One region of the Amedibacterium intestinale genome, then DNA from elsewhere that is predicted to be linked to it. Evidence: a T-box and tRNA genes for the amino acid it is inferred to sense, from the RefSeq annotation. Region 1 holds a T-box; the other holds one or more tRNA genes.

Region 1 (8,863 bases):
CAGAATATTGCTCGTCAGATTTTATTGGAAGCTGGTATTCCTGAAACTGTATGTGCACATTCTGTAAATATGGTTTGTGGTTCTGGTTTAAGAACAGTAATGGAAGGTGTTATGTCTATTCAAACTGGTTTTAACGATATCGTTATTGCCGGTGGTGTTGAATCTATGTCAGGTGCTCCTTACCTAATTCCTGCAAATACTCGTACAGGAAACAAAATGGGAGATTTCAAAGTTACAGACCACATGATTTATGATGCATTAACAGATGCTAAACACAAAATCCACATGGGTGTAACTGCTGAAAATATTGCGAAAAAATACAATATCACTCGTGAAATGCAAGATGAATTTGCTTATGCTTCTCAGCAGAAAGCTATCGCTGCAGTAGATGGCGGACGTTTCAAAGATGAAATTGTACCAGTGGAAGTAAAACTTAGAAAAGAAACTGTTATCTTTGATACAGATGAACACCCTAACCGTAAATCTACTCCAGAAAAACTCGCTAAACTTCGTCCAGCATTCATTAAAGATGGTACAGTAACAGCAGGTAATGCTTCTGGTATCAATGATGGTGCAAGCTTTGTTTTATTAGCTAGCGAAGAAGCTGTTGAAAAATATAATCTTACTCCAATTTGTGAAATTATTGGAATTGGACAGGGTGGTGTTGATCCATTAACAATGGGATTAGGACCTACTCCAGCAATTCGTAATGCTTTGAACTATGCTGATTTAAAATTACAAGATATTGAATTAGTAGAACTTAACGAAGCATTTGCTGCTCAGTCATTAGGAGTTATCCACGAATTAGTTGAAGAACATGGCATTGACCGTGAAGAATTCATGGCTAAAACAAATGTAAACGGTGGAGCTATCGCTTTAGGACACCCTGTTGGGGCTTCAGGTAACCGTATCCTAGTATCTTTAATTCATGAAATGGTTAAACGTGATGTTAAACTTGGACTTGCTTCTCTATGTATTGGTGGAGGTCAAGGTACAGCAGTTATCGTTAAACGTCCTTAATAAAAAAGAAACTGTGATGAATAAGAGAAAATTACTTCTCTGATAAATCACAGTTTTTTTATTGTATTCCATATAAAAAAACAGATGGTAATGGAACTAGTTCTCATTGATCATCTGTTTTTTATCGAAACATAGATTCATATCAATTTTTATATCGTTAATGATTGCATGTATACATACATATACCTGCCGCAACTGCTACATTTAAAGATTCAAAAGTTTCCATTTCAATTTTCACAAGTTTATCACATCTATTTAAAATCCCTTGACTTACTCCCTGTCCTTCATTGCCAAAAACAAAGGCATATGGCGATTTAACTTCAAGTTCCTGTAAATCTATTGCATTTTTTAAAGCAGTTCCATAGACTGCTATGCCCTGCTGTTTAAAATCAGTAAGAACTTCCTGTAAATCTTTTCGAAATACCGGAATATGGAAACATGCACCTTGTGTAGAACGAATAACTTTTTCATTATATACATCTGCACATCCTTTTGACAAGATAATACTATCATATCCAAAAGACAACGCACTTCGTATGATTGTGCCTAAATTACCAGGATCTTGTACATCATCTAGTATGATAATTTTCTTTCCATACGTTTCTTTTTGTTCTGGGTAATGACATAATGCCATAATATTGCTTCCAGAAACACTAGAAGATAGTTTCTTCATTATATCCGAAGTAATTTCATAGTGTTCATACATATCCCACGAAGTATTTTCTTCTACACTTATTACACACTCAATCAAACCTTCTTTATGTGCTTCTTGTAAAAGATGTTCTCCTTCAATTAAAAACTTTTTATCAATTTCCCTGTATTTCTTTTCTTTATATTTTGACCATTGTTTTACTTTGGCATTTGTTAAAGATGTTATTTTCATAAACTTCCCTCTTTCTATCGTAGCTATTGTACTTTAATTTTTAAAAATATTCAATTTTTATATGAGAGAATGTTAAAAACAGTGAATATCTATTTTATTCACTGTTTTTATACTTTATTTTAATACAGATGCACAACGTTCACACAATCCATCTTCTGCTGTAGAGTCTGTGATATTCCAGCAGCGTGGGCATACATGACCATTACATTTTTCTACACTTACCTGACATACATCATATGTTTTTAATTCTTCATTGCAAAGTTCAGCTTTAGAGACAATTAGCCATTGGTTAAAGTGAGCACCACAATACTTATTAATTAAAGTAGATAGCTCTTCATTCACATGCACTTTCACATAAGCTTCCAATGATTTACCTATGATTTTATCCGCACGTGCTTCTTCCAAAGCCTTAAAGACATCGCTACGTACTGCCATTAATTTTTCCATCTCAGCTTTAATTTCTTCATTTTCCTCAACATCAATAGATTCCAAGAAGCTTCCCAAGTGAATACTTTCATCTTCTGCGTGGAAGAAATCATTTACTTCTTCACAAGTGTGAACAAGAATTGGAGCCCATAAACGGACAAGTACATTTAAAGCATGATATAGAACAGTTTGTACCTGACGACGTTTTACATCATCTTTCTTTTCAATATACAAAATATCTTTTGTATAATCTAGATAATAAGAAGAAAATTCATTTGTCATCAATGTTGTCAACATACTTGTAACATCTGCAAAACGATATTCTTTATATGCTTTTTTAGCTTTTTCATTTACTTCATATAAACGAATCAGCATATATTTATCTAATAAACTTAACTCTTTTACATCTACTAAATCTTCTTTTGTAAAATCTGTTTCAGGATTGATGTTTGCTAGCAGGAATCTAAATGTATTACGTACTTTACGATAGTTTTCACTAACCTGTTTCATAATCTCATCAGACATACTGCAATCTGCCTGATAGTCTACACTAGCTGCCCACAAACGAAGAATATCTGCCCCATATTTCTTTGTGATTTCCCCAGGTGCTACTGCATTCCACTGAGATTTCGACATTTTAACCCCTTTGCCATCCATAACAAATCCATGGCTTAATACTTGTTTATATGGAGAATGTCCATGTACTGCAGTACCAATAATCAAGGAAGAGTTAAACCACCCTCTATACTGGTCGCTTCCTTCAAAATATAAATCAGCAGGATATCCTAAACCTCTATCCATCATAGCACCAGTATGAGAACTTCCTGAATCAAACCAAACATCCATTGTATCTGTTTCTTTACGGAAAATGTTATTTGGTGAACCAGGATGTGTATATCCTTCTGGAAGAAGTTCATTTGCTTCTTTTTCAAACCAGATGTTAGAACCATGTTCTTTAAATAATGCAGCTACATGTGCAAATACATTTTCATCCATAATTGGAGTATCATCTTCAGCATAGAAAATTGGAATTGGCACACCCCATGCACGCTGACGTGAAATACACCAGTCTCCACGATCTGCAATCATATTATGCATACGCTGTTCGCCCCATTTAGGAATCCAATCTACTTTTGCGATTTCATCTAACAACTGTGTACGAATTTTATCAATAGATGCAAACCACTGTGTTGTTGCACGGAAAATAATTGGTTTTTTTGTTCTCCAATCATGTGGATAGGAATGGGTAATAAATTCAAGTTTTAATAATGCTCCAAGTTCATCTAATTTCTGTGTAACAGTTTTATTCGCATCATCAACATATTGACCAGCTAACCATTCTCCACATTCTTCCATCATACATCCATGTTCATCAACATTACAATATGCTGGCAAACCGTATTTTTGTCCAATAAAGAAGTCATCTGCACCAAATCCTGGTGCTGTGTGAACACATCCAGTACCAGCGTCAGCTGTAACATGATCTCCAAGAATCACTAAAGATTCGCGATCATATAAAGGATGCTGGCAAGTAATCATTTCCAACTCACTGCCTTTATAAGTAGCAATTTTGTTTTTTACTGTCAATCCAAATTTTTCCCACAAAGAATCAACTAATTCATCAAGAACGATCAATTTTCCCTTTTCACTTTCTACAAGTGCATATGTATAATCTTTGTTCAAACAAATTGCCAAGTTAGCAGGAATTGTCCAAGGTGTTGTAGTCCAAATAACAAAAGATGTATCTGTATCTAAAACTCCTTTTCCATCTTTTACAGCAAATTTAACGAAAATTGTAGGTGATTTAATATCTTTATATTCAATTTCTGCTTCTGCTAAAGCTGTCTCACTAGATGGACTCCAGTATACTGGTTTTAATCCTTTATAAATCAAACCATTCATTGCCATTTTACCAAAAATATCAATTTGATGAGCTTCAAATTCCTTCTGCAATGTAATATATGGATGATCATAATCTCCTACTACCCCTAAAGATAAGAAACCAGCTTTTTGACGTTCTACCTGTTCCAATGCATAGTTATAGCATAATTTACGGAAATCAGATAATTCCATTTCTTTGCGGTTATGACCCAATTTTTGAATAGCTGTTTCAATAGGAAGTCCATGTGTATCCCATCCTGGAATATATGGCACTTTATATCCTGCCATAAATTTACTTCTTAAAATAACATCTTTTAAAACTTTATTTAATGCATGTCCTAAATGAATATCACCATTTGCATAAGGAGGTCCATCATGCAAAACAAATGCTTCACATCCCTCTCTTTTTTCCAGCATTTTTTCATAAATGCTCATTTCTTTCCAACGTTTCTGAAATCCAGGTTCTTTGCTTGGAAGCTTTCCACGCATTTCAAAACTTGTCTTTGGCATCAACAATGTATCTTTATATTCCATACTTAACATCCTCCTTATAAATAAAAAAAGCATCCATCTAAGGACGCTTAACGTGGTACCACCTTAGTTCTCTATACAGAGCACTCTACTTTTAACGATAAGTGTATCGAACTATCTTACTATGTTCAGATAATCAGCTCCAAAGTGATATTTTTGTATACTTCATATAAACTTACACCAACCGTTTACTCTCTTAAAATCCATAAACAAAAACTTGTCTTCTTCCTAGCTTTTACAATTCTTCTTTTTTCAATAGATTTAAATCCGGTATTGCAGGAGTCTCAAAATTTTCAAGAGCTTCCCTAATTCGTTCTAACTCCTCTTGCATATTTCCTTTCATATCTCTTGCTTCATTTCCTAATCTGGAAATATCCAAGAGAATTCCTCTTGCCATCATCAGCGCTTCTTTAATAATAGTTTCCGCATTCTGATTTGCCGTATCTACAATCATATTGGCTTCCTTCATTGCCATTCGTGCCATTTCTCCAGCAGCCTGCTCTTTAATATACAGGTTGTCACTTACTTCTTTGTACTTTTTTTCCAAATCATCTTTTTCTTTACTTAAACGTTCCATCATTACGTTGTTACATTCCAGTTTTTTTCGCAAAGATTCAATTTCCTCTGCCAAAGAATGTATATAGTCATCTACCTGATAACGATTATATCCATTTTTCATTGTGTCAAATACACGTTTTTCCATATCATCACCCTTGCTTACTGATATTTTCCCGTTTCGATCACTAAATGGTCTTTCTTCGTCCTCTTTATGACTTCCTTAAAATGAAAACGCCCATGTCCACGAATGGAAATAACACTATTATTATTGCATAAATATGAACTTTCATCAAGAACTATATGATTAACTTTTACATATCCTGCTCGAATAAAATCCTGTGCTTTTTTCCTTGATACATTAACAAGAGCAGAAACCAATACATCAAGACGCAAACTCGATACAATTAGATTTTTATAAATAATGTTTTGCGTATATTCAATTTTCTCATAATATGGCTGAAAATGCACACTGCATCGTTTTATTTTTGTTAAATTACAAACAATATAATTTTCTATTTCTGAATCAACAAATATATAAATTGCATTATCCTTGACCAGTAAATCCCCTAGAGTTTCTCTTTCTAACCCAAGATTTAATAGGGCACCTAGAAGATCACGATGCGATAAAGTTGCAAATTGTGAAGAATAAGTTGCTTTTAAACATGTAATTTTCATATCTGCATCTTCTTCATAAGGTAAAATTGCTATACGACAGCGTTCTGCTCCATCATACCCTCCATCAATTTTATAATACACCTGTTTTCCCAAAATCTGTTCACAAATAGAAATCTGATCTGGCGAAAAAAAGGGAGTAAGTATCCTTCGCTTCTTACGTTCACACTGTTCCAACAAGTCGTAAACGCGTTTGGCAAATTCCTCATTACCCCGAAAATGTTCCAGATATCTTTTCAGATATTAATCCTCATCTGCATCCAGACTGATTTCCCCATGAACGGCTACATTTTTAGGTGCACACAAAATAACATTATGTCCAATTTTCTGGATGGATCCATCTAATGCAAAAATTACACCAGTTAAAAAATCAATTGTTCTTTGTGCATAATCTCTTTGAAGTTTATGTAAATTGATAACAGCTGCTTTATTCTCTTTCAAGCGTTTTGCCACTTCTTCTGCTTCATCAAAAGATCTAGGTTCAAATAAAACCATTTTTGTATCGCCTGGCAAACGGTTTACTGCTTTCGATTTTGGCTGTTCATAAGCAGAAATAGAAGGAGTGTCCTCTTCCTGTTCTACTTCCAATACCTCATCTTCATCCATAGGTGCTATAAATTCTTTAAATTTCTGACCGATGCTCATTTGGCATACCTCCTATATATACTAAATATATTTTATCATAATTTTATCGTTATAAAAAGACTATTTCTATAATTTGTACACTTCGCACACAACATCCTATAAGTTTTGTATAAAAAAAGGAAAACAGCGGAAAACCGCTGCTTTATGTCTTAATGATCTGAACACTTATGTTCTCCGCAATTATGTTCTGTTCCATCATGATGATGGTTGCACATGCCACTTTGATCGTCTTTTAAAGTTCCTTTTATTAATTGTTCAATGATTTCATCTACATTTCCACTTGCCCCAGAAATCAAAGAAATACTATTTTGTGCAAGTGCATCTCTAGCTCCTTGTCCAATTCCACCGCATACCAGCATATCTACATTTGCTTCTTTTAGCAGTGTAACAAGTGCACCATGCCCACTTCCATTGGAAGACAGCAATTCTTTATTTACCAGTTTTCCATCTTCAATATCAACTAATAAAAATTCCGGACATTTTCCAAAATGTTGAAATACCATATTATTCATATAAGTTATTGCATATTTCATATTTAATTACCTTCCTTTATTTTGTATAAGCATCATCCGTAATATTAATATTAAACTGTTTCAAAAATGTATTTATATCATCTTTTACATCAACCGCTTTAACAACACGTATATTTTGACGTTTCCATGATTTTTGTGCAATTTCTGCATTTGGAATTCCTAACTTCTCTGGCGTTGCTTTTTGTACTGCTTCAACAATTGCATTTTCATCCTCTAGACTTGTTTTATTTGCGAATTCTTCCATCTTATCATAAGCAGAAGATAATTTTTCTTCGCTTCCTTTTTTAACAAACAAGGCTGCTTGAGGATAACCATATGAAGGTGTATTGTTCTTTTGCTGATATTCTTTTTGTAAATCTTTTAATACTTTTAATTCTATCCCCTGCTGTTTTGCCTTTGCAATTGTAGCTGTAACTGCAGGTTCTGCAAGTAGACCTGCATTTGCCTTTTTCGCAAGAAGAGTTCCAGATACTTCGTTCGCAGAACCAAAGTATTTTATCTCACCTTTAATCGTATCCATATCCATACTGCTCATCAAAACTTTTTGTGGTACTGCAGCCTCTCCAAAAGCTGCAAACATACCTTCTTCAGATAACGCAGATTCATCTGTTCCTACAATATACAAATTCCCCCAGGTAACTACACTATCTAATACATAATCCGTTTTTTCTTTTTCAATCAATGTTGCACCAACATTGATAGGAGCTACAACTGCATCATATTCACTGTCTTTTTTTGATAAAGCAGCAAGCAGCGCATCACTTCCCGCTACAGTTTCAACCGTTATATTTTCTTGTCCATATAAAGGCAGCAATGCTAAAGCTGGCGCCCCTTGCGGAACTAAGATTTTTAATGGATCTTCTTTTGTAGGTTCTTTAGAAGAGCAAGCAGTCATAGTCAATACAAGAGCTGCTGCAAGTACACCTTTTAAAAATCTCATAACTGTTTATTCTCCACTTCTTTTGTAAGCATTTCAATAAATTCTTCAACATTTACAGTTTGTGAATCTTTGCTTTGTGCACGACGAATCGTTACCGTATTATTTTCAACTTCTCCATCTCCAATTACCAGCTGGTAAGGAACTTTCGCAAGCTGTGCTTCACGAATACGATATCCTAGTTTTTCATTTCTAGTATCTGCTTTGCTTCTAAATCCTAAGGCAAGCAATTTTTCATTTAATTTTTCTGCATATTCTGCGTGTTTTTCATAATGTACAGGAATGATCATTACTTGTTGTGGAGCAAGCCAAGTTGGGAAGTGTCCTGCAAAATGTTCAATCAAAATACCGATGAAACGTTCAATAGATCCAAAGATCACACGATGCAGCATAACTGGACGAACTTTTGAACCATCTTTTTCTACATAAGTTAAATCAAAACGTTCTGGAAGATTCATATCCAGCTGGATGGTACCACATTGCCATTCTCTTCCTAAAGAATCTTTGATATGGAAATCAAGTTTTGGACCATAAAATGCTCCATCCCCTGGATTTACTTTATATTCTTTCCCTGCACTTACACATGCTGCCGCAAGTGCTTTTTCACTTTCTTCCCAGATTGCTAAATCACCAATATATTTTTCTTCTGGACGTGTAGAAAGTTCAATACGATAAGATAAACCAAAAATAGAATATACACGATCAATAAAACGAATGAGTTCTTTAACTTCGCTTTCAATCTGATCTGGACGCATAAAGATATGTGCATCATCCTGT
Region 2 (8,863 bases), 110 kb from region 1:
CTAGATTTATATAATCTAGCTGTTCCAGAATGAAAGCAGCGAAAGGTATGCTTTCTGCGGCTCATTTATAATTTGATAATGTTGAAGATGATTTGGAAATAATCGCTTGTATGGTGGGGTAGTAAAACGTTCATCAATAAAAACAATAACACCTTTATCATGGACGCTGCGTATGACACGACCAGCTGCCTGTAATATTTTATTCATTCCCGGAAACTGGTATGCATAAGCATAACCCATCTTTTTTTCTTTTTGAAAATGTTCTTTTAATAATTCTTGCTGAGGATTGATTTGAGGGAGTCCAACACCTATTAAAATGGTTCCTATTAATAAATCACCTTTTAAGTCAATACCTTCTGAAAACATGCCGCCAAGTACACAGAAATATACATGTAGTTTCTGAGTGCTGGAAAACTGATTTAAAAACATCTTCTTTTCGTCCTCTGATAAATTTTCTTTTTGAATAGTAGTTTGGATGTCAGGGTATTCGTTTGTGAAAGCATCATGAATTTGTTCCATATACGCATAACTTGGACAAAAAACGATATAATTGCCTTTTTTTGATAAAATAACAGCATGTAAATAGGATATAAGGGAAGGAAGAGATAAACTTCGATTCTTATATTTTGTAGAAATAGCGTTGTTTATAAGAATCATCGATTGCTCTTTATGGAAAGGAGAGGGCAATGATAACCGATTTGTTTCATCTTCTCCTCCTAGTAAATCTAAATAATAATCAATAGGGGATAATGTAGCAGAGAATAAGACAGAGGTTCTTCCTTTCTCCATAATGGATTTTAAAGGAGTTCTAGGATTCATACAAAACTGTTTGATAGTTACATCTTTATTCTCTTTATGTATCCAGGTTACAAAGTTTTCATCATAGTAATCCGAAATACGTAAATAATTGACTGCATTAAAATAGATTACTTTAATATCTTCATCATATGTATCATCATGTTCACTTTGTAAATATCCATCACAGTGTTCAATAAAATGATCTATCTTTTCTAATATAGAAAGCTGTGGTTCATTGGAAGCATAAAATTCGTTATCTTCACATAGAGAAGATAACTTTTTAAAATCTGCAAGAACAGACTTGATAGAAGAATGCAGCTGTTTTTCTTCTTTTGGAATATATTTTGATAGCTGCTGGAAAGAACTTTTTGATAGAACAGCACTATACATTTCTCTAGCTCGATCAACAAGGTTATGCGCTTCATCTACAAGAAATATGTAATTTCCTTTTTCCATAAAGAAACGTTTTAAATATACTCTAGGGTCAAATACATAATTATAATCACAAACAATAAGATCTGCATATAAAGAAGCATCTAGACTTAATTCAAAAGGGCAGATAGAATGTTTTTTCGCATACTGAGATAAAATTTCTTTATCCATAAGATCTTCATTGGATAAAAGTTCATATAAAGCATCTTTATTGCGACTGTAATATCTTTTTGCATATGGACAAATATGTGGATCGCAATTTCTTTCTTCTAAAAAACAAATTTTATCTTTTGCAGTAATACCTACACTTTTGAAAGGAAGTTTTTGTTCATATAAAAGATTTAAGGTATTGTATACAACACTGGATGTGATATTTTTTGCGCATAAATAAAAGATTTTTTCCGCCTTGCCTTCTCCAATAGCTTTTAGTGATGGAAAAAGAGTAGAAATCGTTTTTCCGATTCCTGTAGGAGCTTGGGCAAATAAAGAACGTTTATCTAAGATAGTTTTATAAACACCACTGGCAAATTCTCTTTGTCCACTTCGATAATTTTCAAATGGAAATACAAGTGATTTCAAAGACAGAGCACTATTCATGCGAATCTTTTGTGTAAGTTTTGCCCAGCGAAGATAAAGGGATAAAGTTTGTGTGTAAAAGGAAAGAAGTTCTTCTTTTGTTTTGACCTGTCGAAATGTTTTGGTTTGTTTTGTTTCAATTTGGTAATAAGTTAGCTGTACAAGGATATTGTCTAACCCATTTTGCTGTACATATATGTGGGCATAACAATATGCCTGTGCAAAGTGCAGGAAATTGGAATCATCGATTTCATCATAAGGAATAGCAGTTGTTTTGATTTCTTCAAGAATAATGTTATCTTCTTCTTTGAAGATCCCATCTGCACGTCCGTCTATAATGAAATTGATGGTATCGAGTTCTGTTTCTAATTTTAAATAAACTTCACTTTGGTAGTTTCCTTTTCCTTGCGATTGTAGCAAACGATGGATTCTGCTGCCTAGATTTGCACGTTCTATTGAGGCTGGAGTATAAGAAAGATCCCCACTTTTATAAAGAAATTCAACAAGCTCTCTTACAGATAAACGACATTCCAAAAAAATCACTCCACTTTCGTATAGTTTATTGTATACATTTTTTAAGAAATTTACAATGTAGAATGCTTGATTGTCATGTATAATACTTATGTAAAAAAACTGGAGGTTTATAATGAAAGAATTTGTAATTCAAAAAGATGATGCCAATCAACGAGTGGATAAGTTTATCATGAAAACAATGAAGACGATGCCTAAGAGTCTTATGTATAAATATATTAGAAATAAAAAAATAAAAGTTAATCGCAAGCGCTGTGAGATTTCACAAAGATTGCAGGAAGGGGATACCGTACAGTGTTTTATAGCAGAGGAGTTTTTTGAAAATAAGAAAGAATTGAAGTTTCTTAAGGTTCCTTCGAAAGTAAACTGCTTGTATGAAGATAATAATATTATATTATTGTGTAAGCCATCAGGGCTGTTGGTGCATAGTGATACAAAAGAATTGCAGGATAATTTAGCGGATCGTTATTTACATTATTTATATGAAAAAAAAGAATATGATCCAGAAATTTCACAAAGCTTTACACCTGCTTTATGTCATCGTATAGATAGAAATACAGAAGGGATTGTTATCGCTGCAAAAAATGCAGAAGCATTGCGAGAGATGAATAACTGTATCAAGGAAAGAAAAGTTGATAAGTATTATTTATGTATTGTCGAAGGCAAGATGGAAACAAATAAAAGCATCATAGAAGTTTGGCATAAAAAGTTTGAAGATAATCATGTAGAAATTAGCAAGGATAAAAAAGATGGATATCAAAAAGTAGTAACAGGGTATAAGGTATTAAGTGAGAAAAATGGTTTCAGTCTTTTAGAAGTAGAACTTATTACAGGGAAAAGCCATCAAATTCGAGCAGTTATGTCTTTTTTAGGGCATCCTTTATATGGAGATATCAAGTATGGTGCTAAAAGAAATGGAAGACAAGATTATCAGGCACTTTGCGCTTATAAAGTGAATTTTCATACAGAAAATAATTCAATATTATCGTATTTAGATGGGAAAGAATTTATGCTGCAGGATACAGGTGTTGAAAAAATATATAAAAATCTATAAGTGTATTTAAAAGCTGGCAATGTCTCGTTTTTAACAAAAAAAGTAAAATAAGGGTTGCATAAAGTGAAGGAATCTGATATTATATTAGGGCACTGATGAAAAGAGTGTTAGATGTGCGCCCATAGCTCAACTGGATAGAGCGTTTGACTACGGATCAAAAGGTTGTGGGTTCGATTCCTGCTGGGCGCGCCATTTATTTTAAACGGGACGTAGCACAGCTTGGTAGTGCACTTGATTTGGGATCAAGGGGTCGCAGGTTCAAATCCTGTCGTCCCGACCATTAAAATTGGCTGGGTAGCTTAGTTGGCTAGAGCATCCGGTTCATACCCGGAAGGTCGCGAGTTCGAGTCTCGCCCCCGCCACCAATTAGCTAAAAGGACCCTTAGCTCAGTTGGTCAGAGCATCCGGCTCATAACCGGTGGGTCGTAGGTTCGAGTCCTACAGGGTCCACCAAAAAAGTAAAAAGATGGAGGAATACCCAAGTGGTTGAAGGGTCCGGTCTTGAAAACCGGTAGGTCGGGAAACTGGCGCCTGGGTTCGAATCCCAGTTCCTCCGCCATCGAATTAAATATCGCGGGGTAGAGCAGCCTGGTAGCTCGTCGGGCTCATAACCCGGAGGTCGTTGGTTCAAATCCTTCCCCCGCAACCAAATGGTCCCGTAGCTCAGTCGGTAGAGCAAAGGACTGAAAATCCTTGTGTCGTTGGTTCGATTCCGACCGGGACCACCATTTGGAAAATAGCGTTTCAGCTGATGAATAAAGGCTGAAACGTTTTTTTTGTATATGATGTATCTTGTGTAAATTTTACGTATTGTTGTTTCTTCGTTTCTATTGAAATAGTGGCTTTGTAAAATTACGTGTGGTAAAACTAACAAAGGACAATAAAATAACTTGTGGGCATCAGTACCCCAAAGATGTTTATTGAAAACAAGATGTAAAGGATGAGAGAGCTGATCAGCTCTCTCGTTTTTAATATCAGAATGGAAGAATATTTTTGTTTTTTTCTTTTTCCAAAAGAAGTTTCAATCGTAGATTTTCTACTTCCAGCTCCAGCATCATAAGGCGCTGCTTTTTAATGTAAAGTTCTCTTTTGAGCCATCTTTCTTTACGTTGGTAATAAATTTTATTGTTCATTTTCATTTTCTCCTTCCTTAGGGTATAAGTGATAAGTGGTATCTTTATTCAGTACATAAAGCACTCTGTTTCGGAATCGTTTCCAATTGGTATATCCATTGGAATTGTGCTTGATACATTTGATCGTCCTGTTTCTGTTTTCTATGATCCCGCTGTTTATCTTTCTTCCATGTTCATTCGTGACGATAAAAGAATTTATTATTTCAGTCTTCCATCTGGTCATCGTATTCGCAAAGGATGATATTTCAGGTACTTTACAATCCCTGAAAGCACTGATCAGTTCATTGATATCTTTTCTTGCATTATCAAGATCACTGTTCTTATAGAAATATATCATCCTGTCTTTCAGATTCATGGCTTCTTCAAGTTCAGGGTTATACAAACACATATAATGCAGGATATCGTTATAGTTATAGTATCCCTGAAGTACTTTATTATATTTCTTTTCTCTATTTGGATCTGTATATGCAGGATCGTTTGTGAAGAGAAGCCAGTTGAATTTTTTATAAAGGTAATACTGTTTACGCATTCTTTCAGCTTTTTCTATCGAAGCTGCATCTGCATTTTTCAGATCCATGAGCTTATAGTTCTTTAACTGATTCATCGTACGCAGACGCACCTTGTCTACTCTTCTGTTCAGTTCCTGGATGAGATGGAATTTATCCGCAGCTATGGCGGCATTGGGGAACATCATCTTTGCGACGATCCTGTAGGTTTCCCATAAATCAATAGATACGGCCTTTACAGCACATCTTTCTTCTCGGGGAATGAAAGAAAAGTAATTGATGAGTTCGGACTTTTTCCTGCCTGGAAGAAGATCGATGACATTTTGGGAGTTGAAATCCAGAAGGACACATACATAGGAACTGTTTTCAGATTTGAAACTGTAGACTTCGTCGATATTCAGATATTCAGGAAGTTTTCTTCTGGATATCTGGACATGCCTGTCAAAGATGGACATGGCAGAAGTAGAGGATATATGATTTCTCTGTGCAACGCTTTTAAATGTATCGGCAGGGTTTTTCAGATCTCGAAGGACATTATATACGGTCAATAAAGAGATCTTCATTCCCTTGAAAGTAAAAGGATTGTCCTCATAGAAAGTCTTATTACATGCAGGGCAGATATAGCGTCTGGCCTGGTAATCGATATAGCAGGCTTCCGTATTCAGCATGGAATGTGTTATGCGTTTATGTACATAGCTTTTTACCTTGGAAGTGGGAAAGCCGCAGACAGGACATGAAGTAGTCTTTGGGGTAAGCTTGATCCTTACATGAACACCATCATCCTGATGATTTACCTGGAAAGAATCTATCTGTTCTTTCTGGAGATGAAAGAGATGAAGGATATAGTCGTCACTGATGGACGCAGAAGTAGTATCGTTTTTCATAAAAATCAAAAGAAAACATCAAGAACTGAAAATACAATGGATGTTTTCATCAACCTCCAGTCTATAATGATCATTACAGTGTCATTATGAAGGCAAAATGGAAGGCAGGAAAGGAATCCTATGTGGGAATGAAAAGAAAGCCGCGCAACTGAGCAAAATTTCTATGAAATCTATGAATATGAAAGACGAAAAAATCAGTAATTGAAGGGAAATAGGAAATATTCAGTAAAAAGGAATGATATCGATGAAAGATGGAGTAAAAGTAAACTGGATCAAGAAAAAGGTTAGAATGATCTTTATCAGTATCGTGATCGAGAATGATTTCTATTACATCAGAAGCCAGGAGTCTGGTGTAAGGAATTAAAGAAACAGGAAGGATGGCGTGAGTCTTGTGACAGTGAGGACAAATAATCCTGCATATCTTTAAGGTAATAATACCATTATGTGTAAGTAAAGATCTTTTATAATAAGCATGAAAATGAAATCCAAGATGAGAACAGCATGGACATGTGATGGAAGAAAGTTCGATCTTAGAAATATAGTCGTCATAAGATTTTTGAGATATGTACTTGAGAGAAAAGTTATTAAATGTTATCATAAAGATGCCTACTTTGGGTAAGTAAGAACCTAGGTCGCTAAACTTTGTGGTTCTTACTTTTTTTATATATTGATTTAAAGATATGATAACATAAATGATGATCGAAATAATGAGGAAATATCAGAAAAGGTACCCCAAAGATGATGAGAGCATGAAAAAAGCTGCAGTCACTAAGACCACAGCATAAAGTGTTGTCCTTTCAAACACCACGTAATTTTAGATTACCGAAATAGTTTTATGAATTTACCTATATATCTATTCTATATGAAATATAAGAGGATATAGATTAAGAGGTTGTATACTTTAATAAAATAATCTTGAAATAGACGTTTAGATAAGTCTGGATGATGTTTTGTTAAAGGTTTTTATTGAAAACGTACAAAAAACATTTTAATTGTTATGATAGAAATTGATATGATATAGCTAGTGTTTTATGTGGTTCTAATCATTATATACTTATTCTTAAGTACATACTAAATAAAAATGTTTATATTGTATTTTTAGATAAATTATATCTTAATTATGATATATATAAATATCATAAAAAATTAAACGATTTGTAGAAGAAATGATATTTTTAACAAAAAAAGTAAAATAAGGGTTGCATAAAGTGAAGGAATCTGATATTATATTAGGGCACTGATGAAAAGAGTGTTAGATGTGCGCCCATAGCTCAACTGGATAGAGCGTTTGACTACGGATCAAAAGGTTGTGGGTTCGATTCCTGCTGGGCGCGCCATTTATTTTAAACGGGACGTAGCACAGCTTGGTAGTGCACTTGATTTGGGATCAAGGGGTCGCAGGTTCAAATCCTGTCGTCCCGACCATTAAAATTGGCTGGGTAGCTTAGTTGGCTAGAGCATCCGGTTCATACCCGGAAGGTCGCGAGTTCGAGTCTCGCCCCCGCCACCAATTAGCTAAAAGGACCCTTAGCTCAGTTGGTCAGAGCATCCGGCTCATAACCGGTGGGTCGTAGGTTCGAGTCCTACAGGGTCCACCAAAAAAGTAAAAAGATGGAGGAATACCCAAGTGGTTGAAGGGTCCGGTCTTGAAAACCGGTAGGTCGGGAAACTGGCGCCTGGGTTCGAATCCCAGTTCCTCCGCCATCGAATTAAATATCGCGGGGTAGAGCAGCCTGGTAGCTCGTCGGGCTCATAACCCGGAGGTCGTTGGTTCAAATCCTTCCCCCGCAACCAAATGGTCCCGTAGCTCAGTCGGTAGAGCAAAGGACTGAAAATCCTTGTGTCGTTGGTTCGATTCCGACCGGGACCACCATTTGGAAAATAGCGTTTCAGCTGATGAATAAAGGCTGAAACGTTTTTTTTGTATATATGATTTCATTTGTAAAATTGGTGTGAACAAGTGTGAATAAGTGCAAATAGAAGTAGTCAAATCGTAGTCAAAAAAAAACACCTTAATCTGATCTGGTCCCTGTCAAGTGGACACACTAAATAAGTAAAATTTATTACCCAATTGGCATCATGCTGATTGGGTTTTGTTTTTGAGTGACTCCTTATATTTTGCGATTCTTGGATTAAATGCGATTGGATAATGTTTTGGTTTTTCATTATTGATAGCTTCTATTCTTACTTCCATTGGTGCTTTTGAATCAAATCTCGTTTGATAACGTTGATGATTATAGAAATCGATGTATTTGCTAATTGCTTCCACCAAGCTCTCTTTATTATGGATATCATATATCTTATACATTTCTGTTTTAATGATTCCCCATAGACCTTCTGTTGGACCATTATCCAGACAACACGCTACTCTTGACATGGACTGCGTCATTCCTTGTTCCTTCAGCTTGTGCTGGAATACCGGGCTTGTATATTGAAAACCCCGATCTGAATGAAATAGCGGGTGAGCATCTGGATTTAGCTTGATTGCTTGATTGAAGGTGTCTAACACAAGTGCATTATCATTTCGATTACTAATAGACCATGCGATAATAGAACGATCATACAGATCGAAAAATGCACTAAGATATAGTTTTTCTTGCGAATGTGGGACTTTGAACTCCGTTACATCGGTTGTCCATTTTTCATTTGGTCCAGATGCTTCAAATTCTCGGTGGAGTATATTCTCAGCTTTTTGATTCAGCTTGTTTGAAACCGTACAACAGGTTCTTTTTCCTCTGATTGCAGAATGAATCCCAAGAATCCTCATTATTCTACGAACACGTTTCGTATTATAGTGCTTATTATATTTACGATTGATGAAGATACGCATTCTGCGATAACCTAAAATCCCACCATATTTCTGATGATATTCCATGATGATTTCTGCTAGTTTCATATCTTCCTGTTCATTGGCTGTAATAGAGCGATTCAGCCATTTATAATAGGCTG

What was found. The T-box of region 1 lies ahead of ileS (isoleucine--tRNA ligase). A T-box ahead of a tRNA ligase gene usually reads a tRNA of that ligase, here a tRNA-Ile.
Region 2: it has a tRNA-Ile gene. The T-box ahead of ileS (isoleucine--tRNA ligase) is inferred to sense a tRNA for this amino acid. The anticodon was not compared.

Annotation. Positions count from the first base shown of each region.
Region 1 is NZ_AP019711.1:437,306-446,168, reverse strand. It holds gene A9CBEGH2_RS02245 (acetyl-CoA C-acetyltransferase) at 1-1,020, shown strand, start outside; gene A9CBEGH2_RS02240 (TrmH family RNA methyltransferase) at 1,178-1,903, opposite strand; gene ileS (isoleucine--tRNA ligase) at 2,018-4,744, opposite strand; T-box leader at 4,781-4,980, opposite strand; gene A9CBEGH2_RS02230 (DivIVA domain-containing protein) at 4,977-5,444, opposite strand; gene A9CBEGH2_RS02225 (YlmH/Sll1252 family protein) at 5,459-6,055, opposite strand; gene A9CBEGH2_RS02220 (cell division protein SepF) at 6,215-6,616, opposite strand; gene A9CBEGH2_RS02215 (NifB/NifX family molybdenum-iron cluster-binding protein) at 6,766-7,149, opposite strand; gene A9CBEGH2_RS02210 (hypothetical protein) at 7,166-8,089, opposite strand; gene thrS (threonine--tRNA ligase) at 8,086-8,863, opposite strand, start outside.
Region 2 is NZ_AP019711.1:323,940-332,802, forward strand. It holds gene A9CBEGH2_RS01600 (ATP-dependent DNA helicase) at 16-2,349, opposite strand; gene A9CBEGH2_RS01605 (RluA family pseudouridine synthase) at 2,453-3,391, shown strand; tRNA gene A9CBEGH2_RS01610 (tRNA-Arg) at 3,507-3,583, shown strand; tRNA gene A9CBEGH2_RS01615 (tRNA-Pro) at 3,595-3,671, shown strand; tRNA gene A9CBEGH2_RS01620 (tRNA-Met) at 3,680-3,756, shown strand; tRNA gene A9CBEGH2_RS01625 (tRNA-Ile) at 3,768-3,844, shown strand; tRNA gene A9CBEGH2_RS01630 (tRNA-Ser) at 3,860-3,950, shown strand; tRNA gene A9CBEGH2_RS01635 (tRNA-Met) at 3,964-4,040, shown strand; tRNA gene A9CBEGH2_RS01640 (tRNA-Phe) at 4,044-4,119, shown strand; gene A9CBEGH2_RS01645 (hypothetical protein) at 4,366-4,524, opposite strand; gene A9CBEGH2_RS01650 (ISL3 family transposase) at 4,514-5,914, opposite strand; gene A9CBEGH2_RS12655 (DUF6431 domain-containing protein) at 6,033-6,512, opposite strand; tRNA gene A9CBEGH2_RS01655 (tRNA-Arg) at 7,175-7,251, shown strand; tRNA gene A9CBEGH2_RS01660 (tRNA-Pro) at 7,263-7,339, shown strand; tRNA gene A9CBEGH2_RS01665 (tRNA-Met) at 7,348-7,424, shown strand; tRNA gene A9CBEGH2_RS01670 (tRNA-Ile) at 7,436-7,512, shown strand; tRNA gene A9CBEGH2_RS01675 (tRNA-Ser) at 7,528-7,618, shown strand; tRNA gene A9CBEGH2_RS01680 (tRNA-Met) at 7,632-7,708, shown strand; tRNA gene A9CBEGH2_RS01685 (tRNA-Phe) at 7,712-7,787, shown strand; partial or broken gene A9CBEGH2_RS01690 (IS3 family transposase) at 7,992-8,863, opposite strand, start outside.